One region of the Pantoea sp. X-Soil-TKNS-1279 genome, then DNA from elsewhere that is predicted to be linked to it. Evidence: riboswitches for the same ligand, from Rfam matches in the RefSeq annotation. Region 1 holds a riboswitch; each other region holds the start of a gene.
What was found. Region 1 has a riboswitch for thiamine pyrophosphate ahead of AC6I8N_RS22580 (FAD-dependent oxidoreductase). Riboswitches for the same ligand answer to the same signal wherever they lie in the genome.
Positions count from the first base shown of each region.

Region 2: it holds a riboswitch for thiamine pyrophosphate, as region 1 does, so the genes downstream of both, thiM (hydroxyethylthiazole kinase) here and AC6I8N_RS22580 (FAD-dependent oxidoreductase) in region 1, are expected to answer to the same signal.
Region 3: it holds a riboswitch for thiamine pyrophosphate, as region 1 does, so the genes downstream of both, thiC (phosphomethylpyrimidine synthase ThiC) here and AC6I8N_RS22580 (FAD-dependent oxidoreductase) in region 1, are expected to answer to the same signal.
Region 4: it holds a riboswitch for thiamine pyrophosphate, as region 1 does, so the genes downstream of both, thiB (thiamine ABC transporter substrate binding subunit) here and AC6I8N_RS22580 (FAD-dependent oxidoreductase) in region 1, are expected to answer to the same signal.

Region 1 covers NZ_AP035949.1:524,949-530,021, reverse strand. Annotated here, with positions in the region: gene iolG (inositol 2-dehydrogenase) at 1-536, opposite strand, end outside; gene AC6I8N_RS22585 (LacI family DNA-binding transcriptional regulator) at 773-1,798, shown strand; TPP riboswitch at 2,030-2,149, shown strand; gene AC6I8N_RS22580 (FAD-dependent oxidoreductase) at 2,278-3,222, shown strand; gene thiS (sulfur carrier protein ThiS) at 3,206-3,403, shown strand; gene AC6I8N_RS22570 (thiazole synthase) at 3,406-4,173, shown strand; gene AC6I8N_RS22565 (ThiF family adenylyltransferase) at 4,176-5,073, shown strand, end outside.
Region 2 covers NZ_AP035948.1:2,875,408-2,880,480, reverse strand. Annotated here, with positions in the region: gene chiP (chitoporin ChiP) at 1-1,377, opposite strand, end outside; gene AC6I8N_RS13480 (DUF3606 domain-containing protein) at 1,867-2,055, shown strand; TPP riboswitch at 2,347-2,443, shown strand; gene thiM (hydroxyethylthiazole kinase) at 2,477-3,262, shown strand; gene thiD (bifunctional hydroxymethylpyrimidine kinase/phosphomethylpyrimidine kinase) at 3,259-4,059, shown strand; gene fbaB (class I fructose-bisphosphate aldolase) at 4,207-5,073, shown strand, end outside.
Region 3 covers NZ_AP035948.1:289,627-294,699, reverse strand. Annotated here, with positions in the region: gene nudC (NAD(+) diphosphatase) at 1-642, opposite strand, end outside; gene AC6I8N_RS01335 (Rsd/AlgQ family anti-sigma factor) at 706-1,212, shown strand; TPP riboswitch at 1,301-1,402, shown strand; gene thiC (phosphomethylpyrimidine synthase ThiC) at 1,480-3,405, shown strand; gene thiE (thiamine phosphate synthase) at 3,402-4,037, shown strand; gene AC6I8N_RS01320 (aminotransferase-like domain-containing protein) at 4,100-5,073, opposite strand, start outside.
Region 4 covers NZ_AP035948.1:802,391-807,463, forward strand. Annotated here, with positions in the region: gene thiQ (thiamine ABC transporter ATP-binding protein ThiQ) at 1-562, opposite strand, end outside; gene thiP (thiamine/thiamine pyrophosphate ABC transporter permease ThiP) at 546-2,156, opposite strand; gene thiB (thiamine ABC transporter substrate binding subunit) at 2,132-3,118, opposite strand; TPP riboswitch at 3,166-3,263, opposite strand; gene sgrR (HTH-type transcriptional regulator SgrR) at 3,299-4,960, opposite strand.

The DNA of each region.
Region 1 (5,073 bases):
CGTGCCATATCAAAATCGTGAATCGTCATATCGCGGAACAAGCCACCGGAGACTTTCACGTATTCCGGCGGTGGTGCACCCGGATCGCGCGAGCTGATGGTCACCAGCTCGGTGCTGCCAATCTCCCCGGCGCGCAGGCTGGATTGCAGGTGTGCCATGCTGGGATCAAATCGGCGGTTAAAACCAATCATCAACGGCACACCTGCTTCCCGCACCGTGGCAAGGCAGCTTTGCACGCGCGCCAGGCTGAGATCGACCGGTTTTTCACAGAAGATGGCTTTGTTCGCTCTGGCGGCGGCTTCAATCAAATCGGCATGGGTGTTGGTGGCGCTGCAAATCGCCACCAGATCGATGCTGCTGTCTGCCAGGATGGTGGCGAGGTCGGCAACTGTCGCGCCATACTTCTCGGCCAACGCTGTCGCTGCCGGAGCATAGACATCCATAACATACGCCAGCCGACACTGCGGATGGGCGGCGATATTTCCTGCGTGGATCTGGCCGATACGACCGGCACCCAATAAAGCGATATTCAGCATTGGTTATTCCTCGGGGGTAGAAAGGTTGTGGCGTTATTAATCGATGCGGGCGCAGATCAAGTCAAAACAAAGCCCCGGCGGCGTGATGAATTGATGAGGTAGATCACAGGCTTTTTTGATGTAACTAACATCAAATGTGAATAATTCTTTTTATTTCATGTGGTTGATTGATTTTGCTTTTTGCCAGGATGTACGGATACTGATTGCCTGTGAGGTAGATGACATCAGGACATGCCATGAAGCAACATCACTGGAAATCGCCGTCGATCAAACAAATCGCGCAGGAAGCTGCCGTCAGTCCCGCCACCGTTGACCGGGTGCTGAATGGTCGCGAAGGCGTAAGGGAAGTGACGCGCAAAAAAGTGGCAGACGCGATGCAGCGGCTGGGATTGAACGCAGATACCGGCAACCCGAGTGTTAACAGAACGCGCATTGCGATTATTTGCGAATCCGGTTCCAGTTTTCTCCATCAGGTGGAGCAACAGGTACGCGCTGCTATCAGTGATTATCCCCAGCTCCATTTCAGCCTCGATAGCGTGCCGAACGTGCAATTCAATGTCGAACGCTTCAGCCAACTGATTACCCGGCGAGCCGCCACCAGTAGCGGCATCATCCTGGTGTGTCGCGATGAGGTAAAAATAAATCGTGCGGTTAAAGCGGCGATTGATGATGGAGTCCCGGTCATTTGTCTGACCAGCGATCTGCCCAATTCGCGGCGCAGCGCCTATGTGGGTATTGATCAGGTCGCTGCCGGAGCCACTGCGGGCTGGTTTATGGGCCGTATGCTGCCCGCACAGCAATCGGGCAATATTCTGCTGATTTGTAGTTCGACCTATCGTACCCAGGAGGAGCGTGAGATTGGCTTTCGCCGCGTGTTGCGCGAGGCATTCCCCTGGTTAACCATTCGTGATCGCGTCAACATTAACGACGAAGCGGAAACCGCGTATCTCAGCGTAAAAAAATGGCTGGAGCGGGGGAACCCGTTGGCAGGGATCTACAACACCGCAGGCGGTAACGAAGGGGTGGCGCGCGCGTTAACCGATTTTGGCGTACAGGATCAGGTGATATTTATCGGCCATGAATTGAGTGAAGCGAGCCGACTGCTGCTGGAGAACGGCACCCTGGATTTGGTGCTCGGCCATGATATTCGTCAGGAGATCGATCTGTGCCTCGCCCTGTTGCAACAGCCGGGCAGCGGTCAGTCGTTCAGTGACAGCAAAATTCCGCTGCTCACCTGGCATCGCTACTCTTATTTTGCCTGACGGCTCAGGGGCAGAACACCACCCACAGAATAATCACGCCGAATACACACACCAGAATGGCTGAAATGATTGAATCAGCACACATAATTTACCTGCCGGATTTCAGGATGAGGGGACGAGAATACGCGCAAATCATGGAGAAAAATGGATGAACCTGAAACAGGGAATTTTTAAAGGTTAGGCTTTGTTGCCGGGCTTACACTTGACGTAGCCTGGCGGCTGCAATACAAATAGACGCGTCGGGGGAGTCTCGCTCAAGAGACTGAGAGGCTAAAAGCGCACTGCGCGGCTTAGCGACCCTTTGAACCTGACCCAGTTGATACTGGCGTAGGAAGACTGACAGCCTGTCATCTCGGCTGTCTGACATCGGGACGTTTTTCCGTTGCGCGTGTCATTTCCCTCCTCCTGTATCCCGGGTCTCAGTGCGAAAACTGAGAGGCCGATGTGAATTCTCCCCTTTGTATTACGGAATACCCGCTATGAGCCGCTGGTCTGTACTCGGTGGCGGTGTTGCGGGTCTGTGTGTGGCGACCTTACTTGCCGAACGCGGTGAACAGCTTGAAGTGATTAGCGATGACACGCGTCAGCCCGCCTCCTGGTTTGCCGGGGGTATGCTCGCACCCTGGTGTGAAGCAGAAAGCGCACCACGGGCCGTCATCGAGCTGGGGCAGCACTCCGCAACCTGGTGGCAGCAACGCGTCAGTTGCGTTGAACATCAGGGCACGCTGGTGGTGGCACCACCACGCGACAGCCAGGAACTGAACCGCTTTGCCCGCATGACCGAACAACATCAATGGATTGATCCGGCAGACGTGGAGCCAGCCCTCGCCGGGCGCTTTGCCCGTGGTCTGTTTTTTGCGCAGGAGGGGCATCTCGATCCTCGCCTGGCACTGAATGAAATGCGTGAAAAGTTGCAGCAACGTGGGGTGGCTTTTCACCACGGGAAGCCGTCGGGGCAGGTGATTGACTGCCGGGGCATCCATGCGGCAACAGCGTTGCCAGGCCTGCGGGCGGTGCGGGGCGAGATGTTGATTTTACACAGCGATGAGGTGCGCTTCTCACGCCCGATTCGTCTGCTGCATCCGCGCTTTCCCTGCTATCTGGTGCCGCGTCGCGGCGGCCATTTTATGCTCGGTGCAACTATGGTCGAAAGCCATGATGCCAGCCCGATCAGCGCCCGCGCCATGATGGAGTTGCTGAGCGCGGCCTGGGCCATCCACCCGGCGTTGGCCGAAGCGCGTATTGTCGAAAGCGCCAGCGGTTTGCGTCCGGCGTATCCGGCAAATCTGCCGGAAATCCACTATCAAAACGGGACATTTTACCTTAACGGGATGTACCGCCACGGCTTCCTGCTGGCTCCGCTGATGGCGGAACAACTGATGCAGCGTTTAACCTCGGAACAACTTCATGAATATTCAGCTTAACGGTCGCCCGGTGCTGACGGCCGCCCGTACCCTGACCGAACTGCTGCGTGAGCAGCAGATTGATGTGGCCTGCGTGGCAACCGCCTACAACGGTACTTTTGTCCCCAAATCCCGCTACGACAGTCAGCAACTGGAAGAGGGTTGTCAGCTCGAAGTGTTATCACCAATGCAGGGGGGCTAATGATGTTTTATGGCTTTGAACCACAATCCCGCTTTCTGCTTGGTACCGCAGGTTATCCCTCACCGGCAATTTTGCAGCAGGCGATTGCGGCTGGCGGCAGCCAAATCATTACCGTCAGTCTGCGGCGTGAAGGGGCCGCTGGGGCCGCCTTCCGTGAACTACTTGCGCAACTGGATGTACGCGTGCTGCCGAACACCGCCGGGTGCCACACGGTGCAGGAAGCCGTGACCACAGCGCAGATGGCGCGTGAATTGTTTAACACCCCGTGGATCAAGCTGGAGGTGATCGGCCATGCCGACACGCTACAACCTGATCCCTTCGCGCTGGTGGAAGCGGCACGCATCCTTTGCGCCGATGGCTTTCAGGTATTCCCCTACACCACTGAAGATTTGATTGTCGGTGAAAAATTGCTTGAAGCCGGCTGCGAAGTGCTGATGCCGTGGGGCGCACCCATCGGTTCCGGTCAGGGGCTACGTAACATTGATGGCCTGCGCGCGATGCGGGCCTGGTTCCGTGATGTTCCGTTGATTATCGATGCGGGCATCGGTGCCCCCTCGCAGGCAGCACAGGCAATGGAGCTGGGTTTCGATGCCGTTTTGCTCAATACCGCAGTGGCTAAAGCGGGTGACCCGGTGCGGATGGCAGGAGCCTTTCGCCAGGCGATCGAGGCAGGAAAAGCTGCCCATGACGGTGGCCTGATGGAGAAACGCGATATGGCTGCCGCCTCCACGCCGATCTTTGGCCTGGCGACCTTCGGCGGAGGGGGGTAATCATGGATCGCTACCAACGTCAGATGATGTTGCCAGAGATTGGCGAGCAGGGGCAGCAGCGGCTGAGTCAGGCTCGGGTGCTGGTGGTGGGCGCGGGTGGGCTGGGTTCCACGCTCCTGCCGTTGTTGGTGGGAGCGGGTGTCGGTTATATCCGCCTGTACGATGACGATGAGGTGGCGCTGCACAATCTGCACCGTCAGACGCTGTTTGATATGCAGGATGTGGCGCAACCTAAAGTCACCAGCGCGCAGCGCGCCTTGCTGCGGCGTAACCCACTGGTGCGGGTGGAACCGTTGCCGTTGTCCTTAACCGCCAGCAATGTGCAGCAGGCGCTACATAATATCGATCTGGTGATCGACGCAGCGGATAACTTCGCCGTGACCTATCAACTGTCGGATGCCTGCCATCCAGTGGGTATCCCGCTGATCAGCGCGTCGGTACTGGGGCGACAGGGTTATGTCGGCGGATTTTGCGGCTCAGCCCCGAGTTACCGCGCGCTATTTCCATGTTTACCCACCAGCGCAGCCAACTGCAACACCGCAGGCGTGATGGGACCGGCCGTCGCCGCGCTCGGGGCGTTACAGGCGCAGATGGCACTCAGCGTGTTGCTGGGGTTTGCACCTTCGCCGCTGGGCTGCCTGGTCAACTGCGATTTTGTGCACTGGCATTTTCGCCAGTTCCGTTTTGATGGCGCAGGCGAGCCGGATCAACCCGGCGTACCCTTTATTGATACCCGACTTCTCAGCGCTGAAGATTGCATTGTCGAGTTGCGGAGTCGCGAGGAAGCCCCGGTTAGCGTGGCGGCCTGGGCGCAACGCATTCTGCCACAACAACTTGACGCCTGGCAGCCACCTGCTGATCGGCGCATTGTGCTGGTGTGCGCCAGCGGTATTCGTGCTG
Region 2 (5,073 bases), on a different replicon from region 1:
AGCAATGACCATAAATTTGATGTCTTTTTCATCCTGGAAGATGTTGCCGTAGCCACCGCTGTAGCTCGGCAGGTTGCTATGGTTGTCATATTTGGTGTAATGCAATTTGAACTGCGTCCCTTTAGCGCGTGTTTCCTGCAAGGTGTACACCAGATCAAGGCTCCAGGCGGATTCTGTCAGGCGCTGCTGTTGGTTGTATATGGGATTGGTGGAAGGCTTCGCATCCCAGCCATAGGCATAGGAGCCACCAACCTGCCAACCCGGCAATTGCCAGTGTGCGAGATCGGCCATCACGCCAGCGAACACGGCTTTCTCACCATTCGCGTTCCAGTCTGAACGCGAGTCCCACCAGACGTCCATGCGACCATTGGAACTGGCGTACGAGGGCGTCATGCGTTGTAAAAAGAAGCCCTGATTACCTTCTGCTTTTACCCAGGTGCCTTCCAGGCGCAAATCAAATGCGCCAAGGGTGTAGCCGAGTGTCATCGCCTGAAGCCAGGCTAAACCGTCATAGACATTGTTGACGTTGCTGGCGCCGCCTCCCTCGCGATCCTGTGCACCATAAAATTGATAACTGGTTCGCAACGGCGAACCGGCCAACGGCAGTTGATACGACGCTTTGGCGAAGTATTGATCCATGTAGTTTGCGGCCTGGCCGTAAGCCCCTTCCACGACCAGGCTATTTTTAAAATCGTACTTCGCGCCGAAAGATTGCAGCCACGGTACATCCGTAGTGCCGTCTGCTTTGCGGAAGTTGTACATATGCTGGTACCAGGGCGCTTTGTATTGATCGGTCCACATCCATGAGAAGGAAAGGGCTCCCGCATCACCAAAGTCATAGGTGGTTCCCGCTTCGACACCACGGTAAGTTCCCGGCAGGAAACTCCAGTGCGGTGCCAGTAACGTTTGGCCGGTGGGTTGTAGATATCCGGCACGCAGCCAGTAATCCTGCCATCGGGTTTTTAGCGCAGCTTTGTACAGGCTGGCACCGCTTTTATCACCAGTCCATTTTTCATCCCAGCGGTTGCTGGCATCACTGAACCCGATTTCGTTGGGTGCAGCCGGACCACCATGAGTCAGCTCCAGCGCGCCATACGCAGCAAGGTCAAGGCCGATGACGTCCGCCAGATAGCCTGAAGAGAAATCGAGGCTGGCATTGCCTGTTGCATGATGCAGGTTGGCATCATACTGGCCGTATTTACCCTGTTGCGGATCCATCTCTTTGCGATCGCGCTGCCGCTGCCAGTAGTAGAGGCCACCGGTCAGGGATGAGTCATCAATGAAACCAGCTGCTAAAGCAGGAGCAGGGATAAATGATGTAATGAGAAGTGCAGTGGCGATAGCTGTGGATAGCGACGTGCGAACTGTCCTGTGCATGGTAAATCCTCCGTGATAATTCCTTGTGTGATGATGCCTTCCATTTACTGTTACTTCATGTAACCAGTGCGCAGATGCTATTTTTCGTGACGCGAATTATCAATGACGATGAGTACGATTTATGACGCAGGACGCAAAAATAAGCATTTAATTCACTAAAATCATAATGTTACTGTTTTGTTGTTTATGTGAGTCAATTGTTTCTCAGTACTTGATCCTGTTGATTAGCAGAAAACCGGGAACAACATTCAGCCTTTAGATGCAGCAAAAAAGTTTGCTCTGTTGTTCTTTGGTATAGTTGCTATACCTTGATATCGTCAGCCATATTGTCTAGGATTTTTTCCGGAAGCCAGCGCTGTGCTGGCTCCTGGCCTTAAGTGGGGCTGTATGGCAATCACCGGACGGCTAACATCCTTCGGTTAAGCTAACGAGTTACTCTTCTTAAGAAGCGATAGTCATGTTTTCAGGATTAACCTCAGGAGCTGCGAAATGGCTGATGATTTAAAGAGAAAACAACCGGAAGACAAACGCTTTATTAGTCTTACTGAAACCTGGGAGGTTGAGTATTGGACGAACACCCTGGAAGTGAGTGCGACACAATTGCGTACCGCTGTTGCTAACGTAGGTAATGGTACTGAGAAAGTTAAGCAGTACTTGAATCAATATCAGCGGAAGTGATTTTCAGGAAGAAAATAACTGACTAACCCCGTTCTGCGGGGTTTTTTATGGCTGCTGAGCACCGGTTGATAACTCCTGACAGGTGGAGGGAAGTCAGAAAATCTATGCTGCAATGGTTGTGGAAATTATCCCGAAGGCCATTTTATTAGCAATGGCTCTATGCAGAACGTGTATTTGCGTTCCATCGCGCTGCTACTGAATGTGCTAAAGCGTTCCGACGCAGCGTACGGAGTTGCTCGTTAACAGGACAGGCTTGCGTCAGCAGGCAACTTCCCCTAATCTGCCAGTCATATAAATGACTCGGGGTGCCCTTCCTTGTGAAGGCTGAGAAATACCCGTACCACCTGATCTGGATAATGCCAGCGTAGGGAAGTCAGATGCCTGACCGCATTCGCCTTCTTGATCGCCGGTTGGGAGCTTTATGAAACAACCTGACCTTCTTTCCTCCGCGCAACTCGCGCACTCGCTTCAGTTACTGCATCAACATGCTTCGCTGGTACATTGCATGACCAATGATGTGGTACAGACCTTTACCGCTAATGTCCTGTTGGCACTGCGTGCCTCACCTGCCATGGTGATCGACGCTGATGAGGCCGCACAGTTCAGCGGTTATGCCGATGCTCTGCTCATCAACGTGGGCACGTTGACGCGCGATCGCAGCATCGCCATGCAGGCTGCGGTAGAGGCGGCAAACCGTGCCGGCACGCCCTGGACGCTCGACCCGGTCGCGGTGGGCGCGTTAACCTTTCGCACCGAATTTTGTCAGCAGCTATTGACCCAGCAACCGGCAGCCATCCGTGGCAACGCCTCGGAAATCCTTGCCCTGGCGAACCAGGCGGCGGGCGGGCGTGGCGTGGACAGCTTGCATCAGGCTGACGCCGCACTCAGCGCTGCTCAACAGTTGGCGAATGATTACTGCAGCATCGTGGCGGTAACCGGCGAAGTGGATTACGTCACCGATGGTCAGCATACCTTTGCCATCCCGGGCGGCAGCCCACTGATGACACGCGTAGTGGGGACAGGTTGTGCGCTGTCGGCAGTGGTGGCGGCTTTTGCCAGCCTGCCGGGTGAACGTCTGCAACATGTGGCGGCAGCTTGTCGGGTCATGTCACTGGCCGGTGAACGGGCGGCACGTCAGGTCCAGGGTCCGGGCAGCTTTGTTGCTGCCTTTTTGGATGCGCTGTGGACACTGGAGGTGACGCCATGAAACGTATTAACGCATTGACTATTGCCGGTACTGACCCCAGCGGTGGTGCTGGAATTCAGGCCGATCTCAAAGCCTTCTCCGCGCTGGGTGCCTATGGCACCAGCGTCATTACCGCGCTGGTGGCGCAGAATACCCGTGGTGTGCAGTCGGTCTATCGTATCGAACCAGATTTTGTCGGAGCGCAGCTGGATTCGGTGCTCGATGATGTGCGTATCGACACGGCAAAAATTGGCATGCTGGCGGAAACGGCGGTGGTGGAAATTGTCGCTGACAAGCTGAAGCGTGCCAGCCTGCCGTTCGTGGTGCTGGACACCGTTATGATTGCCAAAAGTGGCGATGCGTTGTTATCACCGAATGCCATCGCCAGTCTGCGTGAGTTGTTGTTACCACAGGTATCGTTGATTACGCCGAATTTGCCAGAAGCCGCGGCGCTGCTTGGCGGCAGTGTGGCGGAGGATGAGAAGACGATGCTGATGCAGGGGGATGCATTGCTGGATCTCGGGTGTGAAGCGGTACTGATGAAGGGAGGACATCTGAGTGATGCGGAGAGCCCGGATTGGCTTATCACCCGCAACGGACGTCAGCGTTTTACCGCGCCACGCGTCAATACTCGCCACACCCACGGCACTGGTTGTTCGCTGTCAGCTGCGTTGGCGGCGCTACGTCCACGCCATGATGACTGGGCTGCGACGCTCTCCGAGGCTAAAGCCTGGTTGCAACAAGCGTTACTGCATGCCGATTCTCTGGAAGTCGGAAAAGGCATTGGGCCGGTGCACCATTTTCATCGTTGGTGGTAGGGCGTAACGCCGAATTGCCATTTTTTGCCTGCGTATCTGTCTGAAAAATGGAGTCAGCAATTTGCCAGCCTGGCGGATCCCGGTCCAGGCTGTTGGGGGCGAATCGGCAGGTGCCGGTTCCAATCCAGCCATTAATCAGGAGTGAGTATGACGGACATCGTTCAGTTATTGGGCCAAGAAGCGGATAGCCTTCTTCAACATCGCTGCATGACCATTCCAGCGGAAAGCCTTTATTTACCGGGCGCGGATTATGTTGATCGCGTAATGACCGATAACAATCGTTCTCCTGTGGTATTACGCAACATGCAAACGCTGTACAACACCGGTCGCCTGGCTGGGACGGGTTACCTGTCGATTTTGCCGGTTGATCAGGGGGTTGAGCACTCCGCAGGCGCTTCATTTGCCGCCAATCCTCACTACTTCGACCCGAAAAATATTGTTGAGCTGGCGATTGAAGCGGGCTGCAACTGTGTCGCTTCCACTTACGGTGTGCTGGCCTCGGTGGCGCGGCGTTATGCGCACAAGATCCCGTTTATGGTGAAGTTGAACCACAACGAGACACTGAGCTATCCGACGCAATATGATCAGACGCTGTACGCCAGCGTCGAGCAGGCGTTCAATATGGGAGCCATTGCGGTCGGGGCCACCATCTACTTCGGTTCTGAGCAATCACGTCGCCAGATTGAAGAGATCTCCGCCGCGTTTGAACGTGCGCATGAGCTGGGTATGGTGACGGTGCTGTGGGCCTACCTGCGCAATAACGGCTTCAAGAAAGATGGCGTGGATTACCATGCCAGCGCCGATTTAACCGGTCAGGCCAACCATCTGGCCGCGACCATTGGCGCGGATATCGTGAAGCAAAAAATGGCAGAGAATAACGGGGGTTATACCGCGGTGAATTTCGGCCATACCGATGATCGCGTATACAGCAAGTTGACCACCGAAAACCCAATCGACCTGGTACGCTACCAGTTGGCAAACTGTTATATGGGGCGCGCCGGGTTAATTAACTCT
Region 3 (5,073 bases), on a different replicon from region 1:
CTGTAGCTCCCCGCCATCGTATTCCGCCATATAGGCCATCATCAGCGAATGGGGGAATGGCCAGGGTTGTGAGGTGACGTAACGTACGTTTTTCACTCGTACATTGCTCTCTTCCATCACCTCACGCGCCACTGCCTGTTCGAGGGTTTCCCCCACTTCAACAAAACCGGCCAGTACGGTGTAGACGTTGTTACGATGCTTTGCGTGGTTCGCCAGCAGGATCTCATCTCCGCGCCGAATCGCCACGATGATGCAGGGCGCGATTTGCGGGTAATAGCGTTCACGGCAGTGACCGCACAGGCAAGCAAACTCACGCTTGCTCAAATGCATTTCGTGGCCGCAATAGCCGCACCAGCGATGCGAACGAAAGAATTCCGCCAGTTGCACGCCACGTCCGGCAAGCTGGAACAGGCCGACATCTTCGTCGATCAACTGGCGTACTGAGCCCATATTGTCAGAACGTGATTCGCGCACCAGCCAGACGTTTTCACCCTGCCATTCGCCAATCACCATGCCGCTGCTGCCCGCCAGATCGAATTGTTCCGCCGTCCCGTGCGGCAGCTCACCCTGTGGCAGCCAAAGTTTTTGTTCATGGCTGACAATCCACCAGCCAGCGTCTACGCTTGAGATCTCACGTTGCATTTAAATCGTCATCCTTAGCGTCTATTCGCAGAATGAACCACTATAACCCACATGGAGCCTTGTATGCTTACTCAGTTAGATGACCTGACCGAGCGTGTAGGCCGCGGTAACGAATTGGTCGATTCATGGCTACACGCGCGTCGTCAGCTACTTGTGACTTACTACCAGTTGGTTGGCATGAAGCCCAAAAAAGATGCGTTGAGTGCCCTGGACGAACAGGCGCTGGATGCCTTTTGTCATAACCTGGTGGATTATCTCTCCGCCGGCCATTTCAGCATTTATGAACATATTATCAGTGAGATGCAAGGTGACAGCCCGATGATCGCCGCCGCGCAAATCTACCCGTCACTGGAAGCCAATACCGAACGAATGATGCAACTGTATGACGGCCATCTGCAACAGGCCATCACCGATGACAACTGCGTCACCTTCCAGCAGGCGCTGTCTGAAGTGGGTGAAGTGCTGGAGTCACGTTTTACGCTGGAAGATAAGCTCGTGCATCTGGCATGGGACAATCAGCTGGCGCATACGCCGGTAGCGAATGAAAGCATCATCGCCCGCCCTGCTTAGCCGCCCGCATTTGTAAAAGACTTGTTATTCGTAAAAAGCCCTTCTATGCTACGAGGGCTTTTTTACTTTACGGTTTAACACCGTAAATATTTTCTTGTCGGAGTGCCCATTTCGGGCTGAGACCGTTAATTCGGGATCCGCGGAACCTGATCAGGTTAGTACCTGCGAAGGGAACAAGAGTAAATATCACAGCCGGTGCGCGCGCCGTTTCTGTTACTCCTTCCGGACTCCGGACAAGCAACTTCCATCATTTACAGGAAACTTGCTATGTCTGTTGTAAAAACTTCTCGTCGTGAACAACGCGCCCAGGCGCAGGAATTTATTGATTCCCTCCAGGGCACTGCCTTCCCCAATTCTAAACGTATCTGGATCACCGGCAGTCGTGATGATATTCGTGTGCCGATGCGTGAGATTCAGCTCAGCCCGACCCTGACCGGCGGCAGTAAAGATAATCCGCAATACGAAGCCAACGAACCGGTGCCGGTGTATGACACGGCCGGGGCTTACGGCGATCCGCATGCATCGATTGATGTTCATCGGGGGTTGAGCAAACTGCGCGCCAACTGGATCGCGGAGCGCGGCGACAGTGAAACCATCGACCAGCTCAGCTCCAGCTATACACAGCAACGCCTGGCAGATGAGGGGCTGGATCACCTGCGTTTTGAACATCTGCCCCAACCGCGACGTGCCAAAGCAGGCCACCGTGTTACCCAGTTGCATTATGCGCGTCAGGGCGTCATTACCCCGGAAATGGAGTTTATTGCACTACGTGAAAACATGGGGCGCGAGCGCATCCGTGGCGAAGTGTTGCTACAACAACATCCTGGCCATAGCTTTGGTGCGCATCTGCCGGAAAATATCACCGCCGAGTTCGTGCGTCAGGAAGTCGCCGCAGGGCGAGCCATCATCCCATCCAACATTAACCACCCTGAATCTGAGCCGATGATCATTGGCCGCAATTTTCTGGTCAAAGTGAATGCCAACATCGGCAACTCGGCGGTCAGCTCCTCAATTGAAGAGGAAGTGGAGAAGCTGGTGTGGTCGACACGCTGGGGGGCTGACACGGTGATGGATCTCTCGACCGGCCGTTATATCCATGAAACACGCGAGTGGATTTTGCGTAACAGCCCGGTGCCGATTGGCACCGTACCGATTTATCAGGCGCTGGAGAAGGTAAACGGCATTGCGGAAGATCTGAATTGGGAAATTTTCCGCGACACCTTGCTTGAGCAAGCCGAACAAGGCGTTGACTACTTCACCATCCACGCCGGCGTGCTGCTGCGTTATGTGCCGATGACGGCGAAACGTCTGACCGGCATCGTTTCGCGTGGCGGTTCAATCATGGCGAAGTGGTGTTTGTCGCACCATCAGGAGAGTTTCCTGTATCTGCACTTCCGTGAGATTTGCGAAATCTGTGCTGCCTATGATGTTGCTCTGTCGCTGGGTGATGGACTGCGTCCGGGTTCGATTCAGGATGCCAACGATGAAGCGCAGTTTGCCGAGCTACATACGCTGGGTGAGCTGACCAAAATCGCCTGGGAATATGATGTGCAGGTGATGATCGAAGGTCCGGGGCATGTGCCGATGCAGATGATTCGCCGCAATATGACCGAACAACTGGAACATTGTCACGAAGCCCCGTTCTATACCCTCGGCCCACTGACCACCGATATCGCCCCCGGCTACGATCATTTCACTTCTGGCATCGGTGCCGCGATGATTGGCTGGTTCGGCTGTGCGATGCTGTGCTACGTCACCCCGAAAGAACATCTGGGTTTGCCGAATAAGGAAGATGTGAAACAGGGATTGATCACCTATAAAATTGCCGCTCATGCCGCCGATCTGGCGAAGGGCCATCCTGGCGCCCAGATCCGCGATAACGCCATGTCGAAAGCGCGTTTTGAGTTTCGCTGGGAGGACCAGTTCAATCTGGCGCTCGACCCACATACCGCGCGCGCTTATCACGATGAGACACTGCCGCAGGAGTCGGGCAAAGTGGCACATTTTTGTTCCATGTGCGGCCCGAAATTCTGCTCCATGAAAATCACCCAGGAAGTGCGTGACTTTGCCGCCCGTCAGCAGGCGGAAGCCCAGCCGATTGAAATCGGGATGGCGCAGATGTCAGATGCCTTCCGTAGCCGTGGCGGTGAGCTTTATCATGCCGCCGATGCCCTGAAAGAGGAAAATGTATGACCGCCGCCTTCCCCAGTACCGCCCCACGTTTAGGGCTTTACCCGGTTGTCGATAGCGTTGAGTGGATTGCCCGTTTGCTGGAAGCGGGAGTACGCACCATTCAGCTGCGTATTAAAGATTGCGAAGACCATGAAGTGGAAGAGGCGGTGCGGGAGGCTATCGCACTTGGCAAACAATATCGCGCCCGCCTGTTTATCAATGATTACTGGCGCCTGGCGATTCGCTACAACGCCTATGGCGTGCATCTCGGCCAGGAAGATCTGGATGTGGCCGATTTGGAGGCAATTCGTCAGGCGGGCTTGCGCCTCGGCTTATCCACCCATGATGATGCCGAACTGGATCGGGCACTGGCGCTGCGCCCCTCCTATATCGCGCTGGGGCATATTTTCCCGACACAAACTAAAGAGATGCCATCAGAACCGCAAGGCATTGCAGAGTTAACACGTCATCTGGCGCGGCTGGAAGGCATTTCAACGGTAGCCATTGGCGGTATTTCGTTGGCGCGCGCACCAGAGGTGCTGGCGACCGGCGTGGGTAGCATCGCGGTGGTTAGCGCCATCACTCAGGCACCCGACTGGCTGGCGGCCACGCGAGAGTTGCTGGCGCTGACGGAACCCACCGTCACGGCGTAAAACACGGCTGACGACGCGATTTATTACGCACTAAATTGCGCGATAAATCGCGCCGCTACCGATCAGGCACAGACCAACATCGCGCGTTCAATCGCAGCACCCACCAGCGCAATCGCCTGTTCGGTGGCATCGGTAATCGGCAGCGCATAGTTGAGACGCAGGCAGTTGCGATACTTACCCGATGCGGAAAACAGCGAGCCCACCGCCACCTGAATCTTCGAGGCGCGGAGTTCCGTGTTGAGGCGCACCGCGTCGAAGGCTTCCGGCAGTTCGATCCACATCAGAAAGCTACCCTGTGGGCGTGACACACAAATACCACACGGGAAATAGTGGCGTACCCAGCAGCTAAAGGTCTCGTAATTGCGTTGATAAACCTGGCGCATACGCCGCAAGTGCGGCCCGTAATGACCCAGACGAATAAACTCCGCCACCACATGCTGCGTCATGGTCGCGGAAGATCCGGTACCGATATATTTCATGTGCAGCACCCGCTCGCGATAACGCCCCGGTGCAACCCAGCCGACACGCAGGCCAGGCGAGAGCGTTTTGGAAAACGAGCTGCACAGCAGCACTCGCCCATCCATATCCAGCGACTTAATACTGATGGGGCGCGGATACTCCCACGCCAGCTCTCCATACACATCATCTTCGATGATGGCGGCGTCAAAGCGTTGTGCCAGCGTCAGCAGCGCTCGTTTACGCGCTTCCGGCATGATAAAACCCAACGGATTATTACAGTTAGGTACCACCACCACCGCTTTAATGGGCCACTGCTCGAATGCCAGCTCCAGCGCTTCAAGGCTGATACCCGTCACCGAGTCAGTCGGGATCTCAATGGCGCGAATACCAAAACCGCGCAAGGTTTGCATAGTGCCGTGGAACGTGGGTGATTCCACCGCAATGATATCCCCTGGCTGACAAACGGCGCGGATAGAAACCGACAATGCTTCGTGGCAACCGGTGGTCACCACAATGTCGTCAGCGCTAAGCTGGCAACCGCTATCAATCGTCAGGCGTGCGATTTGTTCCCGCAACG
Region 4 (5,073 bases), on a different replicon from region 1:
GCGACACCATCAGCAGCGTGATGTTACGCGCGACGCAGACGCTATGCACCAGTTGCAGCATCTCCTGACGCAACGCCGGATCGAGTGCAGAAAAAGGTTCATCCAACAATAGAATCGGCTGATTGCGCAGCAGACAGCGCGCCAGCGCTACGCGTTGGCGTTGCCCGCCGGAGAGCTGTCCCGGCAGGCGCTGTAGCATCTCCTGAAGCCCGGTCTGCCCGGCGATCTCAAGCACCTGCTGTTTCTGGTCAGCGGTGAGTTTTAAGCCCGGATGCAGCCCCAGTCCCAGATTCTGCTGCACCGTCAGGTGCGGAAACAGGTTGTTCTCCTGGAATAACATCGACACCGGGCGCGCGGCGGGGACGCTGGCGGTATGCTCTTCGCCGTTTAACCATAAACTGCCGCTGCTGACCGGCAAAAAGCCGCCAATCAGGCTAAGCAGGGTACTTTTCCCGGCTCCGCTCGGACCCAGGATCGCCAGCCGTTCGCCGGCTTGCGCACTAAACTGGAAGCGCATCGGCAGATGCTGGTACAGGTAGGTGAGGTTATTCAGTGTCAGCATGACGACCTGGCAATTTTTCCATCAGGGTAAACAGGAGCAGGCACAGCAGCAGCAACAGCAACGCGGTGACCGCGCCGTCCTCACCGCGATAGGCCCCAATTTGCTGGAACAGATAGAATGGCAACGTGCGGAAATCCGCGCTGCCAAACAACGCCACCACGCCAAAATCGCCAATCGACAACACGCAGGCAAAGGCCAGCGCCTGGGCAATCGGACGTTTCAGTGCGCGCAGTTCAAGCAGGCGCAGGCGGTTCAACCCCTGCATACCCAGCGAGGCGCATAACTGATTGTAACGCGCGCTGAGATCGCGCATCGGGTTCTCCAGCACTTTCATGGCATAGGGGATAGCGATCAGTGCGTTCGTGAAGATCACCAGTCCGTCGGCGGATTGCGGCAGGCCAACGGTGGCGTTGAACAGCAAGAAAAAACCGCTCGCCAGCACGATACCTGGCATTGCCAGAATCAACATGCCACTCAGTTCCATTGCTTGCGCCGGGATAGTGTGATGACGCAGGCGCAGTTCACGGCTGCTCCATAACAGCATCAGGGTAAGAATGACGCACAACACGCCTGCTCCGATGGCAATGCGTAATGAGGTAAAGGTGGCCTGCCACAGAGCCGGTTGTTGAATCGCCCCGGCGACGCCGCCACGCAGGCCATCAGTCACTACCGCCAGCAAAGGCGGGAGCAACAACAACAAGGCTAAACCGATCAATAAGCCATCGCTGAGGCGCGCGCGCCAGCTATCCTGGGGATCGCGCCAGCCGCGTATCTGCTGACTTCCGCTCGGAATAGCTTGGCTGAAGCGCTGGCTCAGCAACACCAGCAGCAGGCAGCAGCCCAGTTGCAGCAGCGCCAGCAGGGCCGCGCGGCCGGGATCGTAGTCAAAACTCAGCGCCTGAAAAATTGCCAGCTCCAGCGTGGTGGCCTGTGGGCCACCGCCCAGCGCCAGCACGGTGGCAAAACTGGCAAAGCACAGCATAAAAATCAACGCGGCGGTCGGCATAATCTGCCGCCGCAGCCACGGCCATTCGAGTAAGCGGAACAGGTTCCAACTGCGCAGGCCGAGCTGTGCCGCCAGCTGACGTTGCTCGCCCGGGATGCTTTCCAGCGACTGCAACAGCATGCGCGTGGCCAGCGGCAGATTGAAGAACACATGTGCCAGCAAAATGCCCTGCAACCCATAGGGTGAGAAGTGATAATCGATACCTACCAGGCTGCACAGCTGGGCCAGCCAGCCGCTGCGACCATAGACGCTCAGCAGGCCGAATATTGCCACCAGTACCGGCAGCACCAGCGTCATGGCGCACAGGCGTAACAGCAGGTTACGTCCGGGAAAACGTCGACGGTACAGGGCGCGTGCCAGCGGGATCGCGGGGATGACTGAGAACAGCGCCGACAGTAACGCCTGCCAGAAGGAGAAAGCCAGTACGTGATGCAGATAGTCATCGGTGAGCAGGCCACGCCAGTCACCGATGGGGGCTGACATCAGCAGCGCGCCAAACGCCAGCAGCGCCACCGCGCATAACAAGAGCGCGGTGAAACTGCCGGGCAGCAGCCAGCCGGGAATTAACGGCTGACGGCGCGTTGCCATGCACTTATCCAGTCGGCGCGATGGTCGGCAACCTCAGTCGGGCTATATTGCAACGCCGTTTGCGGTACGTTTAGCGTCTGATAACCGGCAGGCAGATCGCTTTTAATGACCGGATACATCCAGTTGCCGGTCGGGATGGTCTGCTGGAAGGCCGGGGATACCATAAACTGCATAAATTGCTGTGCCAGTTTTGGTTGTTTGCTGCTGGCGAGCTGTGCCGCCACTTCAACCTGCATGTAATGGCCTTCGCTGAACGGCGCTGCCGCGTAGTTTTCTTTCTTCTCTTCAATGATGTGATAAGCCGGGGAGGTGGTGTAACTCAGCACCAGATCGCCTTCACCTTTCAGGAACAGGCCATAAGCTTCACTCCAGCCTTTGGTGACGGTGACGGTTTTTTGCGCCAGTTTTTGCCAGGCTTCCGGTGCTTTGTCGCCATACACCTTTTGCATCCACAGCAGCAGGCCAAGTCCGGGGGTGCTGGTACGTGGATCTTCATAGATCACGCGCCATTTTTCAGGACTTTCCACCAACTCTTTCAGACTTTTGGGCGGGTTCTTCAATTTGTTTTTGTCATAGACAAAGGCGAAGTAGCCATAGTCGAACGGGATAAAGGTGTCGTTGTGCCAGCCATCTGGCAGCTGGAGTGCGCCGGTATCCACCTGGCTTTTGGCAAACAGGCCGGTTTTTTCTGCCGCCTGCACCAGATTGTTATCGAGGCCCAGCACGATATCCGCTTTGCTGTTTTTGCCTTCCATCCGGACACGATTGAGCAGCGACACGCCATCTTCGAGCGCGACATATTTCAGCTCACAGCCGCACTGGGCTTCAAAGGCTTTTTTTACTGCCGGACCGGGTCCCCAATCGGCAGAGAATGAATCGTAGGTGTAGACGGTCAGTACCGGTTTGGCAGCCAGCGCCGGGGCAGAAATCAGCAGCAGCACGGGCAGAATTTTTTTAAACACTTTGCGCTCCTTGAGGAGAAGATAAGGTTGAGTCGCAAAGGATCTGAGCAGTGAGGCATCTCAAATCCCTACGCCGGTATTAACCGGATCAGGTTCGACGGGTCTCTCTCAGCCCCTGTAATGCAGGGCACCCCGTTGAGAACGGCTCATTCTAGTCATTTCCGGCTCAGGGCGAAAGGTTCACAGCTCCGGCGGGGCAAACCAGGCGGATTTAAAGTCAAACCAGCCAAGGGTATTCATGCGCACACCACGCATACTGCGCTGGCCTTCCAGCAGCAACCAGTGATGAAACAGCGGATGCAGGTAGTCACTGTCCACCAGTTGCTTACTCCATTCCGCCAGCGGTAGCGTTTTTTCGCGCCAGCGTTCAGCCGCGCTTTGCCAGTCTATTGGGATGCATTGCTGCATCAGCGGCAGCTCATACAATTGGGCGAACAGCGAGTAATCCAGTGGCAGGGTGAAGTTGACACTGCCGAGCCAGATATCGCTTTCGCCTTCACCGTTAAACCATGCTTCGTAACTCAGTTCACGGGTGATTAACTCTACGCCCTGCTGCGCCAGCAGTGGGCGCAGCGCATTGGCGATCCCTTCATGCTCAACATGATGGCTGTACCAGCTGATGGTCAGTTGGGTGAGATGCTGTGGTTTGCTGACTGGGGTTAAGTCGCGGCGGTGGTGCCAGCGAGGAATCAAGCCATAGGCCGGGAACCAGTAGCGTTGATACCCTACCCCGGCGTTGTTCAGCAGGGCGATAGGGTTAAACAGATAGCTGACCCAGCGGCGGAAATGGGCATCGCGTCCTTGCTCTGAACGTTGGTCATACAGCAGAAAATAGCAACCCTCTTCCAGGCGGCTCTCCTCCGATTTTTCATCGGCGGTTTCGCCCTGCAACTTCACTCCGGCATACACCAGTTCGTCGCTGATTTCCGGCAATACCCAGATTGAGACATCATCAATCAGCGCGCGGTAGCCGAAGTAGTCATCAAAAGCGGCAATTTTAAGTTGGCTTTGCTGGTTGCGCACCACGCTGTAGGGGCCTGTGCCAATCGGCTGACGGGCGAAATCGCGTACCGTTTGCCATTCGCGCGGCAAGATCATCGCGCTGACGCTGCCAAGCAGCCACGGTAGCCAGTTATCAGGTTGAGTCAGTTGAATATCCAGCGTCCAGGGGGCAGGGGAGTGAAGTTTGGCAATATGGGAGAACAGCGGTTGGGTACGCAGACGATCCAACGAGCTGATGACATCCTCCATCTCAAGTTCACGACCGTGGTGAAAACGAATCGCGGGTCGCAGGAAAAAGCGCCAGTGCAGCAGCGATGTTTGTTGCCAGTGATGGGCAATATCGGGTTCAATTTCCCCCTTTTCCTCATTTATCCGTGTCAGACCACTGAAGATTTGCCGCGCTAAATGGGTTTCGGAGCGACGCAACGGGGAACCGGGTAGCAGGTTGGGAAGCGGGCGATAATACAGGACGCGCAGAATATGCTTACCCTGGCGGAAGCTACGGCCGAGGTGAGAAGCAATCATTTGGCGTACCTGATTTTTGTCGCCTACCAATTGCACCAGTTGTTCGATGCGATCCTGCTCCAGCAAATCTTCGGCCCGCTGCTGCTGCAATGCCAGCCCGGTATAACAAAAACTCAGCGTTGAACGTTTACCCCGTCCGGCTTCCGCCTGCCAGATTAACCAACCCGCATCCTGCATGGCATTCAACAGGTTGCGCATATGACGTCGCGAGCAGTGCAGCAATTCAGCCAGTTCGCTTAGGGTGGTTTCCTGATCCTGGCCCTGGCAACTTTGCCACAGGCGAATAAATTGCTGTTGTAGACGTGAAGAGGACATAAAAGGGGAACTCCGCCGCGTAATCGCTCAGTTTTTCTTGCCCTATATTAGAGGCATAGTAGACCCCAATGGAAGAGCGGGAGGCATTCAGTCATGAATGGCGCTCTGCCAGC